One region of the Nocardiopsis sp. YSL2 genome, then DNA from elsewhere that is predicted to be linked to it. Evidence: predicted binding sites of a transcription regulator. Region 1 holds the regulator's gene; the other holds the start of a gene.
What was found. Region 1 encodes HrcA, which represses chaperone genes, less so after heat shock. Its sites were predicted from a motif close to TTGGCACTCTCNNNNNGAGAGTGCCAA; they were not measured.
Positions count from the first base shown of each region.

Region 2: M1P99_RS07650 (FmdB family zinc ribbon protein) is a predicted target of HrcA. The motif match lies at 2,502-2,528, and genes of this name have one in related genera.

Region 1 covers NZ_JAMOAO010000001.1:4,475,671-4,480,246, reverse strand. Annotated here, with positions in the region: gene M1P99_RS19695 (16S rRNA (uracil(1498)-N(3))-methyltransferase) at 1-312, opposite strand, end outside; gene dnaJ (molecular chaperone DnaJ) at 309-1,454, opposite strand; gene hrcA (heat-inducible transcriptional repressor HrcA) at 1,459-2,472, opposite strand; gene M1P99_RS19680 (DUF3097 domain-containing protein) at 2,584-3,420, shown strand; gene M1P99_RS19675 (DUF4870 domain-containing protein) at 3,612-4,576, shown strand, end outside.
Region 2 covers NZ_JAMOAO010000001.1:1,771,933-1,776,508, forward strand. Annotated here, with positions in the region: gene glp (gephyrin-like molybdotransferase Glp) at 1-352, opposite strand, end outside; gene galU (UTP--glucose-1-phosphate uridylyltransferase GalU) at 477-1,418, opposite strand; gene M1P99_RS07645 (5-formyltetrahydrofolate cyclo-ligase) at 1,578-2,219, shown strand; gene M1P99_RS07650 (FmdB family zinc ribbon protein) at 2,547-2,921, shown strand; gene M1P99_RS07655 (SAF domain-containing protein) at 3,126-3,773, shown strand; gene M1P99_RS07660 (MscL family protein) at 3,911-4,315, shown strand; gene M1P99_RS07665 (D-alanyl-D-alanine carboxypeptidase family protein) at 4,370-4,576, opposite strand, start outside.

The DNA of each region.
Region 1 (4,576 bases):
GACCCCGGCCTCGGTCATCATCTCCACGGCCAGTTCGCCGCGGTCGCCCTTGGGCAGCGCCTGCACGACGGTCAGCCGGGGTCGCGGCGCCGGCTCGTGCCAGCGCTCGCCGACCTCGCACACCACGCCGTCCTTGCCGACCTCGACGACCGTGCAGCGAGCACGCTCGCCACGGCCGTCGGAGAGGTCGACGGTCTCACCGGCGCGGATGCGCCGCACCACGGCGGCGTGGCGCCCCTCGGCGCCGGTGAGGACCACCGTGGCGGCGGCCAGGTCGGCGGCGTCGTCGACCAGGAAGACCGGTGGGGTCACTTGGCACCGAAGGCGTCACGGAGCTTGGCGAACAGGCCGCCGTGCCCGGGGCTGAAGCGGCCCGGGTTCTGGTCCTCCCCGCGCAGCTCGGCGAACTTGCGCAGCAGGGCCTCCTGCTCCTCGTCCAGCTTGTTCGGGGTCTCCACGTCCACGCGGATGCGCAGGTCGCCCCGGCCGCCCCCGTCGAGATGGGTCACGCCCTTGTTGGGCAGTGTGATGACGTGGCCGGAGTTGGTCCCCGGGCGCAGGTCGATGTTCTCCGTGCCGTCCAGCGTGTCGAACGCGAACGAGGCGCCCAGCGCGGCGGCGGTCATGGGCACGGTGACCGTGCAGTGCAGGTCGTCGCCGCGCCGCTCGAAGGTCGGGTGCGCCTTCTGGATGATCTCCAGGATGATGTCGCCGCGCGGCCCGCCGTTGGGGCCGACCTCGCCCTCGCCTGCGAGCTGGATGCGGGTGCCGTCGTCGACGCCCGCGGGGATCTTCACCGTGCGGGTGACCTTCTCGCGCACCCGGCCCTCGCCGGCGCAGTCACCGCAGGGGTTGGTGATGACCGTGCCCTGGCCGGAGCACTGCGGGCAGGGGCGGGACGTCATGACCTGGCCGAGGAAGGAGCGGGTGACCTGGGAGACCTCGCCCTGGCCGTGGCACATCTCGCAGGTGGTGCGGTGCGATCCCGCCGCCGTCCCCTCGCCCTGGCACGTCTCGCACAGGATGGCGGTGGGGAACGTGATGTCCTTGCTCACGCCGAACGCCGTCTCGACGAGGTCGAGTTCGATGCGGATCTTGATGCTGCGTCCGCGCCGGACGCGCTCGCGCGGGGACCGCCCGCCGGGCTGGCCGCCGCCGAAGAACGCGTTCATGATGTCGTCGAAGGCGAAACCCCCGGCGCCGCCGAATCCACCCGCGCCGCCACCGCCGCCGCCTGGAGCGAAGGGGTCGTGACCCATGTCGAACATCCGACGCTTGTTCTCGTCGGAGAGGACCTCGTAGGCCTGGGTCACCTCCTTGAAGCGCTCCTGCGTGGCGGGGTCCGGGTTGATGTCCGGGTGGAGCTCGCGTGCGAGCCTCCGGTACGCCTTCTTGATCTCGTCCTTGGACGCGTCGCGACGCACCCCGAGAACCTGGTAATAGTCTCTGGCCACTGAGTTACTGTCCTGCCAAAATCTGTCCGACATACCGAGCCACCGCGCGTACCGCTCCCATCGTCCCTGGGTAGTCCATCCGGGTCGGACCCACCACACCGATCTTGGCCAGCGACTGGTTTCCCACGCCGTAGTCGGCCGACACGATGGAGGCGGTCCGCAGACCCTCGTGGAGGTTCTCCTCGCCGATGCGCACTGTCAGCATCGACGGATCCTTCGCCTCACCCAGCAAACGGATGAGGACCATGTTCTCTTCCAGCGCCTCCAGAACCTCACGCAGACTCGCGGCGAAGTCCACGGCGGCGAGGTTGGCCGTCCCCGCGAGGACGATCTTCTCCTCGTGCCGTTCGACGAGGCTGTCCAGCAGGACCGACAGGACCGCCACGGCGACGCGCCGGTGTTCCGGATCGACCTGCGCGGGCAGGTCCTGAACCGCGTCGGGCACGTCGGCCAGGTGGCGTCCGGCGATGGCCCGGTTGAGCATCTCCCGCAGATCGCCGACGATCGCCGCGTCGACGTCGCCGAGCCCGTCGATGACGCGCTGCTCGACCCGGCCCGTGTTGGTGATCACGACCATCATGATCCGTTGGCCCCCCAGGGGGACCAGCTCCACGTGCTGGACGGAGGAGCGTGTCAACGACGGGTACTGCACGATCGCGACCTGGCGGGTGAGCTGGGCGAGCAGCCGCACCGTTCGGGCGACGATCTCGTCCAGGTCCACGGCGCCCGTGAGGAAGGACTCGATGGCCCGTCGCTCGGCGACCGAGAGCGGTTTGACCGACGACAGGCGGTCGACGAAGAGCCGGTAGCCCTTGTCCGTGGGGACCCTGCCCGCACTGGTGTGCGGCTGGGTGATGTATCCGTCCTCTTCGAGGGCGACCATGTCATTGCGGATCGTCGCCGGGGAGACGCCGAGCGGGTGCCGGTCCGCCAGAGCGCGGGAACCCACCGGTTCGTTGGTGTTGACGAAGTCCTCGACGACGGCACGCAGGACCGCGAGCTTGCGCTCATCCAGCAACTCGCCACCTCCTGGCACTCCATGGTCCTCAGTGCTAATTCTATGCGCGCGCGCAAACCCCGTTGTCTACCAACCGGTAGGAACGCGGCGCCCCCACTAGACTGCACGACCGTGGCTACCAAGGGAACCAAGCGCTACGGCCGCGACGTGCTGGCGGGTGACTGGCGACGGCCCAGGAAGGGCGCTGTGCCGGATGTGCCGCTCAGCCGCGACCTGGTCGTGGAGGACGCCGACGAGACATTCTGCGGTGCCGTCGTCGGCTGGGACAAGGCGACCGTGACGCTGGAGGACCGCGCCGGGCGCCGCCGGGTGTTCGACCTCGGACCGGCCGCGTTCCTGATCGACGGCGCCCCGGCCACGCTCGTGCGCCCCGCCGCGGCGCCGCGCGGGCCGCTGCGCAGTGCCTCGGGTTCGGTCGCGGTGCCGGGCACGCGGGCGCGCACGGCCCGGGAGAGCCGGATCTACGTCGAGGGCCTGCACGACGCCGAGCTCGTGGAACGGGTCTGGGGCCACGACCTGCGCGTGGAGGGCGTGGCCGTGGAGTTCCTGGAGGGTGTGGACGATCTGCCCGCGATCGTGGCGGATTTCTCACCCGGCCCGGGACGGCGCCTCGGTGTCCTCGTGGACCACCTGGTCCCCGGATCCAAGGAGTCGCGCATCGCCGCGCGGGTGGAGGGCGAGCACGTGCTCGTGGCGGGTCACCCCTACGTCGACGTGTGGCAGGCGGTCCGCCCGAGCGCGCTGGGAATCGACCGCTGGCCGGAGGTGCCGCGCGGCCGCCCCTGGAAGGAGGGCGTCGTCAGCGGCCTGGGTTGGCGGATGGAGACCGGCGAGGCCTGGCGGCGGATCCTGGGCTCGGTGCGCAGCTACGCCGATCTGGAGCCGTCGCTCCTGGGGCGGGTGGAGGAACTGATCGACTTCGTCACCGGCCCCCACCCGGACGAGTGAGGTGCGACCGCCGACCGCGCCGCGCGGCGGCGACTTCGCGGTGTGAGGCGTACAGGATCTAGGATTCTGGCAGGCGACGGTTTCGGAGCCCGGCATCCGACCGCCGTGGTCGCCACCTCGCGGCCCGCGCGGTCGTCGGTACTGCCGGGAAGTACAGAAGCCGCCCCACACCAGCGGAGCCGAGGAAGAGCATGAGCGAGAACCCGACGAATCCCCCTGCCCCGGATGATCCCGAGGAGGGTCGCCCCCCGCAGTACGGGCAGGCGGACCCTGGGCGGCAGCCGTCGGGTGAACAGTCCCCGTACGCGCCGCAGCCCGGCGACGGACGGCAGCCGACCGGCGGCCGGCCCGCCTATGGCCAGCAGGCGGAGTACGGTCAGCAGCCCTCGGGTGGCCAGGCCGCCCACGGGCAGCAGTACCAGCAGCAGGGCTACGCCCAGCAGCCCCCACAGCCGTCGGGTGAACAGCCCCCGTACGCGCCGCAACCCGGCTACGGCCAACAGCCCGCGAGCGGCCCTGAGGGCTACGCCCAGCAGCCCCAGCCCGGCTACGCGCCTCCGCAGCCCTACGGGCAACCCCAGGAGCAGCAGGGTTACGCCCAGCAGCCCCCACAGCCCCCGGGTGAACAGTCCCCGTACGCGGCCCAGCCCGGGTACGGACAGCAGCCGACCGGCGGCCAGCCCGCCTACGGGCAGCAGTACCAGCAGCAGGGCTACGCCCAGCAGCCCGCGGGCGGCCCTGAGGGCTACGGGCAGCAGCCCCAGCCCGGCTACGCGCCTCCGCAGCCCTACGGGCAACCCCAGGAGCAGCAGGGTTACGCCCAGCAGCCCCCACAGCCCCCGGGTGAACAGTCCCCGTACGCGGCCCAGCCCGGGTACGGCCAACAGCCCGCGTTCGCGCCCCCGCCTCCACAGCAGCCGACGGGCGGCCAGCCCGCCTACGGCGCACCCCAGGCGGCACAGACCCCGTACGGGCAGCAGCCCTACGGTCAACCCCGACAACAGCCCCAGCACCCGGCTGAACAGGCCGTCCACGGCGGGCCCGGCGGATATCAGCAGCAGGCCCCCCATGGCGGCGAGAACGATACGCTCGTGGCGATGCTCGCGCACCTGTCCGGATTCATCATCGCGTGCCTCGGTTGGATCCCGCCGCTGGC
Region 2 (4,576 bases), 2.7 Mb from region 1:
CCCCGTCGGTCCACTCCACGGGCACGACGGCGTCGGCGCCCTCGGGCAGGGGCGCACCGGTCATGATGCGCGCGCACATGCCGGGCCGCACCGCCGTGGGCGTGGCGTCGCCCGCGGGGATGTCGGCGACCACGGGCAGGTGGACGGGGGTGTCGGGAGTGGCCTTGTCCAGGTCGGCGGCGCACACGGCGTAGCCGTCCATGGAGGAGTTGTCGAAGCCCGGCAGGTCCACCGGGGACACGACGTCGGCGGCGAGCACGGCGCCGTGCGCCCGCAGCAGGTCGAGTTCGGTGGGCTCGGGCGCGGCGATCAGCCCCAGGATGTCCGTGATGTGCTGTTCAACGGTCTTCACTGGAAGGTCCTCCCGGGTCGTGGGTCCGTTGGCCGCCTCCCCGCCCTCTGGAGGTGACCGGCGTCCCATTGTCCCCGCATCGGGGCAGCACGGGCCCGCTCGACCGGGGCGGGACCGGGGCGGCTCAGCCCTGTCCGGGCTCCTGCCGCTCGACGAACTCCCTGAGCCAGGGCAGCAGTTCGGCGCGAAGGTCGGGCCGGCGGCACGCGAAGTCCACGACGGTGCGGATGTAGTCGGCCTTGTTGCCGGTGTCGTAGCGGCGGCCGCGGAAGAGCACGCCGCGCACCGTCCCCCCGTCCTCGGGCTTGCGGCGGGCCAGTTCGCGCAGGGCGTCGGTGAGCTGGATCTCTCCGCCCCGGCCGGGCGGGGTCTCGTGCAGCACGGGGAAGACGGCCGGGTCGCAGACGTAGCGGCCGATGATCGCCCAGCGGCTCGGCGCCTGCTCCGGGGCGGGCTTCTCCACGAGGTCGGTGACGGTGACGACGTCGGGCTCGTCGGTGGGCTCGATCCCGGCGCAGCCGTAGAGGGAGACCTGTTCGGGCTCGACCTCCATGAGGGCGACCACGCTGCCGCCGTGTTCCTCGCGCACCTCGATCATGCGGCGGAGCAGGTCGGCGGACTCGATGAGGTCGTCGCCGAGCAGGACCGCGAAGGGGTTGTCGCCGACGTGCGCCTCGGCGCACAGCACGGCGTGCCCCAGGCCGCGCGGGTCCCCCTGTCGGACGTAGTGCATCTGGGCGAGGCCGTCGGACTCGCGTACGGAGCGCAGGCGCTCGTCGTCGCCCTTGGTCGCCAGCGCCTCCTCCAGTTCGTAGGCGCGGTCGAAGTGGTCCTCGATGGAGCGCTTGTTGCGGCCCGTGATCATCAGGACGTCGCGGAGCGTGGCCGCGACGGCCTCCTCCACGACGTACTGGATCGCGGGCTTGTCCACGATCGGCAGCATCTCCTTCGGCGTGGCCTTGGTCGCGGGAAGGAAGCGTGTGCCCAGTCCGGCAGCGGGCACGACCGCCTTGGTGACGGGAAGGGGCGAGGAACGGGGTCGTGTCTGCTCGGTGTCGGCACTCATGTCGGCACTGTAGGACAGTCGGTCATCGCGTCGTGGCCTCCACACCGGCGCTGATGACAAGAAGTCCCGGCGGTTTCGGGCGAAGGACCGGATTCCGCAACCCGGTGTTCACCATGAGCGAACGGCCGTGTCGGGGCGCGCTGATGGCACACTGAGCCCATGGGTGACGAAGGGGAGCGCGACCGGTCCGCCAAGCGGGAGCTGCGCCGTCGAGTCCTGGCCCGGCGACGGGCCAGGGAGGCGCCCGAGCGCGCGAGGGCCGGATCGGCGGTCCGGGACGCGCTCATGGCGGTGCCGTGGCTCTCGATGGCGGGAACGGTGGCCTGCTACTACTCCGTCGGCGGCGAGCCGGACACGCGCGGGCTGGTGAACGCGCTGTGGAAGCGCGGCACGTACGTGCTGCTGCCGGTCTTCCTGCCGGGGGGCGACCTGGACTGGGCCTCCTTCGACGGCCCCGACAGCCTGGCCGGGGCCGGGCACGGACTGCTGGAGCCGACCGGGCCCCGGTACGGCCCCGGCGCACTGGCCCGTGCGGACGCTGTCGTGTGCCCGGCCCTGGCGGTGGACCGCTCCGGTATGCGGTTGGGCCGCGGTGCGGGCTGCTACGACCGCGCACTGGCCGCCAAGGGGCCGCACACCCCGGCGATCGCGGTGGTGCACGACGAGGAGTGGGTGGAGCGGGTTCCGGCGGAGCCGCACGACCGCCCCGTGGACGCGGTGCTCACCCCGGGCGGCGGCCTGCACGTGTTCGACCCGGCCTCCCCGGTGTGGCCCGACCGCTGTGCCCGCACCGGCCCCTGAGGCCGGGAACGGGATGCGGAGAGCGCGCGGAGGGCGGGGACCGCGTCCCGCGTGGACTCCGCTCCTGGGACCGGTTCCGCCCGGAAGGCGGGCGGCGGGCGCGTGGCGCGGCCGGCGGTTCCGCGTGGCGGCCCGCCCGTGGAGGGGCGGGATTAAGCGGCCCGTGCCCGGCGTTGACGCTGACGGTCGCGCCCGACGACGCCCACGGCCCGGTCCCGCGGCCCCCACGTGCGTCCTTCGGGTGAGGTGCTGTCGCCGCCTCGGTCGGCGAGCGCGTACTATTTAGCAGTCAACGGGCGAGAGTGCCAGCATAGGAGGACCCGAACAGTGCCTACGTATCAGTACGCGTGCACAGAGTGCGGCGCCCAGATGGAGGTCGTGCAGAGCTTCAGCGACGACTCCCTGACCGTCTGCCCCGAGTGCGAGGGACGCCTGCGCAAGGTGTACTCCGCCGTCGGCATCGTGTTCAAGGGTTCCGGCTTCTACCGCACCGACAGCGGCAAGACCTCCAACAGCTCCGTCGTCACCGGGTCCGGCGAGGGCAAGGACGGTGGCACGGACACGAAGACCGATGCCCCGGCCGCCGCGAGTGCCTCGTCGGACTCCACGACGTCGTCCTCCTCCGACTCCACCGCGTCCACGAGCGGCTCGTCCGCCTCCGGCAGCGGTAGCAGTAGCAGCAGCGCCGCCGCGGCGAGCTGAGCCGCCGCGGCCGTTGACCGCGTGACCGCGCCGCCGTGCCCTCGGCGGCGCGCCGCTGTTCTCCCCCGGCTGCGGCCGTTGCGCCGCCGCGCGCGGCGGCACCGGACCCGGGGTCCGGACCCGTGGCCCCGCACCCCGCTCCCTCCGCGCGATTCCCCCTGTGGACAACCGCCCGGTGGCCGGCGCCCGGCCTAACGTCGACGTATGGCCGACGTATCACCCCCCTACCGGCACCGCGGCGCCCTCACGCGCCTGGTCGACCGGCACCGGCGTGTCATCGCCACCCTCCTGGCCGCCGCGGCGCTCCTCGGCGCCGTCCTGGCCGTGCGGCCCCTCTCCGCTCCCGCCGTCGAGGTACTCGTCGCCGCCCGCGACCTGGACGCCTCCTCCCCTGTCGCCTCCGGTGACCTCATCACCCGCGCCCTGCCCGCCACCGCGGTCCCCGAGGGAGCCCTGGGACCCGCGGCGGAGACCGGCGGACGCACCCTCAACGCCCCGGTCCGCCAGGGCGAGGTGATCACCGACGCCCGTCTCACGGACCCTCCCGCGCGGGCCCACGGACCGGACCTGATCGCGGTCCCGGTGCGCGTCGCCGATCCCGGCGCGGTGGCGCTGCTCTCCCCCGGAAGCCGGGTGGACGTCCTCGCCGCGACCGGGGCCGGCGACCTCCCGTCGGCCCGGGCCGGACCGGCCTCGGAGGTGGTACGGGACCGGCCCGTTCTGGCCCTGCCCGCGGCCGGGGAGGGCGGGGAGAGCGGGGCGCTCATCGTCATCGCCGCCACCGCGGCGGAGGCGCGGGAGCTGGCGGGTCACGCGGCGCTCTCACGACTGTCCATCACCATACGCGGTTGACCGACGACGATTCGTGGTGAAAGCTGGTCAGGCTCTTGTCCCGGGCACTCCGGACTTGTCCGCCCCCGCCCCCGGGGGTCGAGTCGACGGGACCGAGCATCCCGCACACATCAACACGAGAACGTAGGACAGTTCCCATGGAAGGCTTCAAGAAGTTCCTGCTCAAGGGCAACCTTGTGCAGCTGGCGGTCGCGGTCGTGATCGGCGCCGTCTTCGCCGAGCTCATCACGGCGTTCACCGAAGGGTTCATCACCCCGCTCATCGGGGTCTTCGGCGGTGTCCCCACCTTCTCCGACCTCTACTTCGAGATCAACGGCAGCAGGTTCCTCTACGGCGCGTTCGTCGACGCTCTCTTCTCGTTCCTGCTCACGGCCGCGATCCTGTACTTCTTCGTGGTGATGCCGGTCGGCAAGCTCCTCGAGAGGTACGCCAAGGCGGAGGAGGCCACCACGCGGTCCTGCCCCTTCTGCTTCAACGGCATCGACAAGAAGGCGACCAAGTGCTCCTCCTGCACGAGTGAGGTCCAGCCGGAGACCGTCTGAGACACGGCGGGGGCGGCGGCCCGTACGGACCACCGCCCCCGTGGGTCGCCATCGTCAGCCGCTGTACTCCCAGTGCCACGGCTCGAACGGACTCGACTTGGCCCAGGCCGGGTGGTGCCAGCCGTACTCCCCGCCGTTGGCCTCCATCCAGTTCCAGCGCTCGGACCGGAAGTTCTGGATCCCGCAGCCGAGGTCGATCGCCTGACCGAGGCCGTGGTTGCTCGTGCCGGGGACGGCGGCGAACCCCGGCGCGACCTCGCC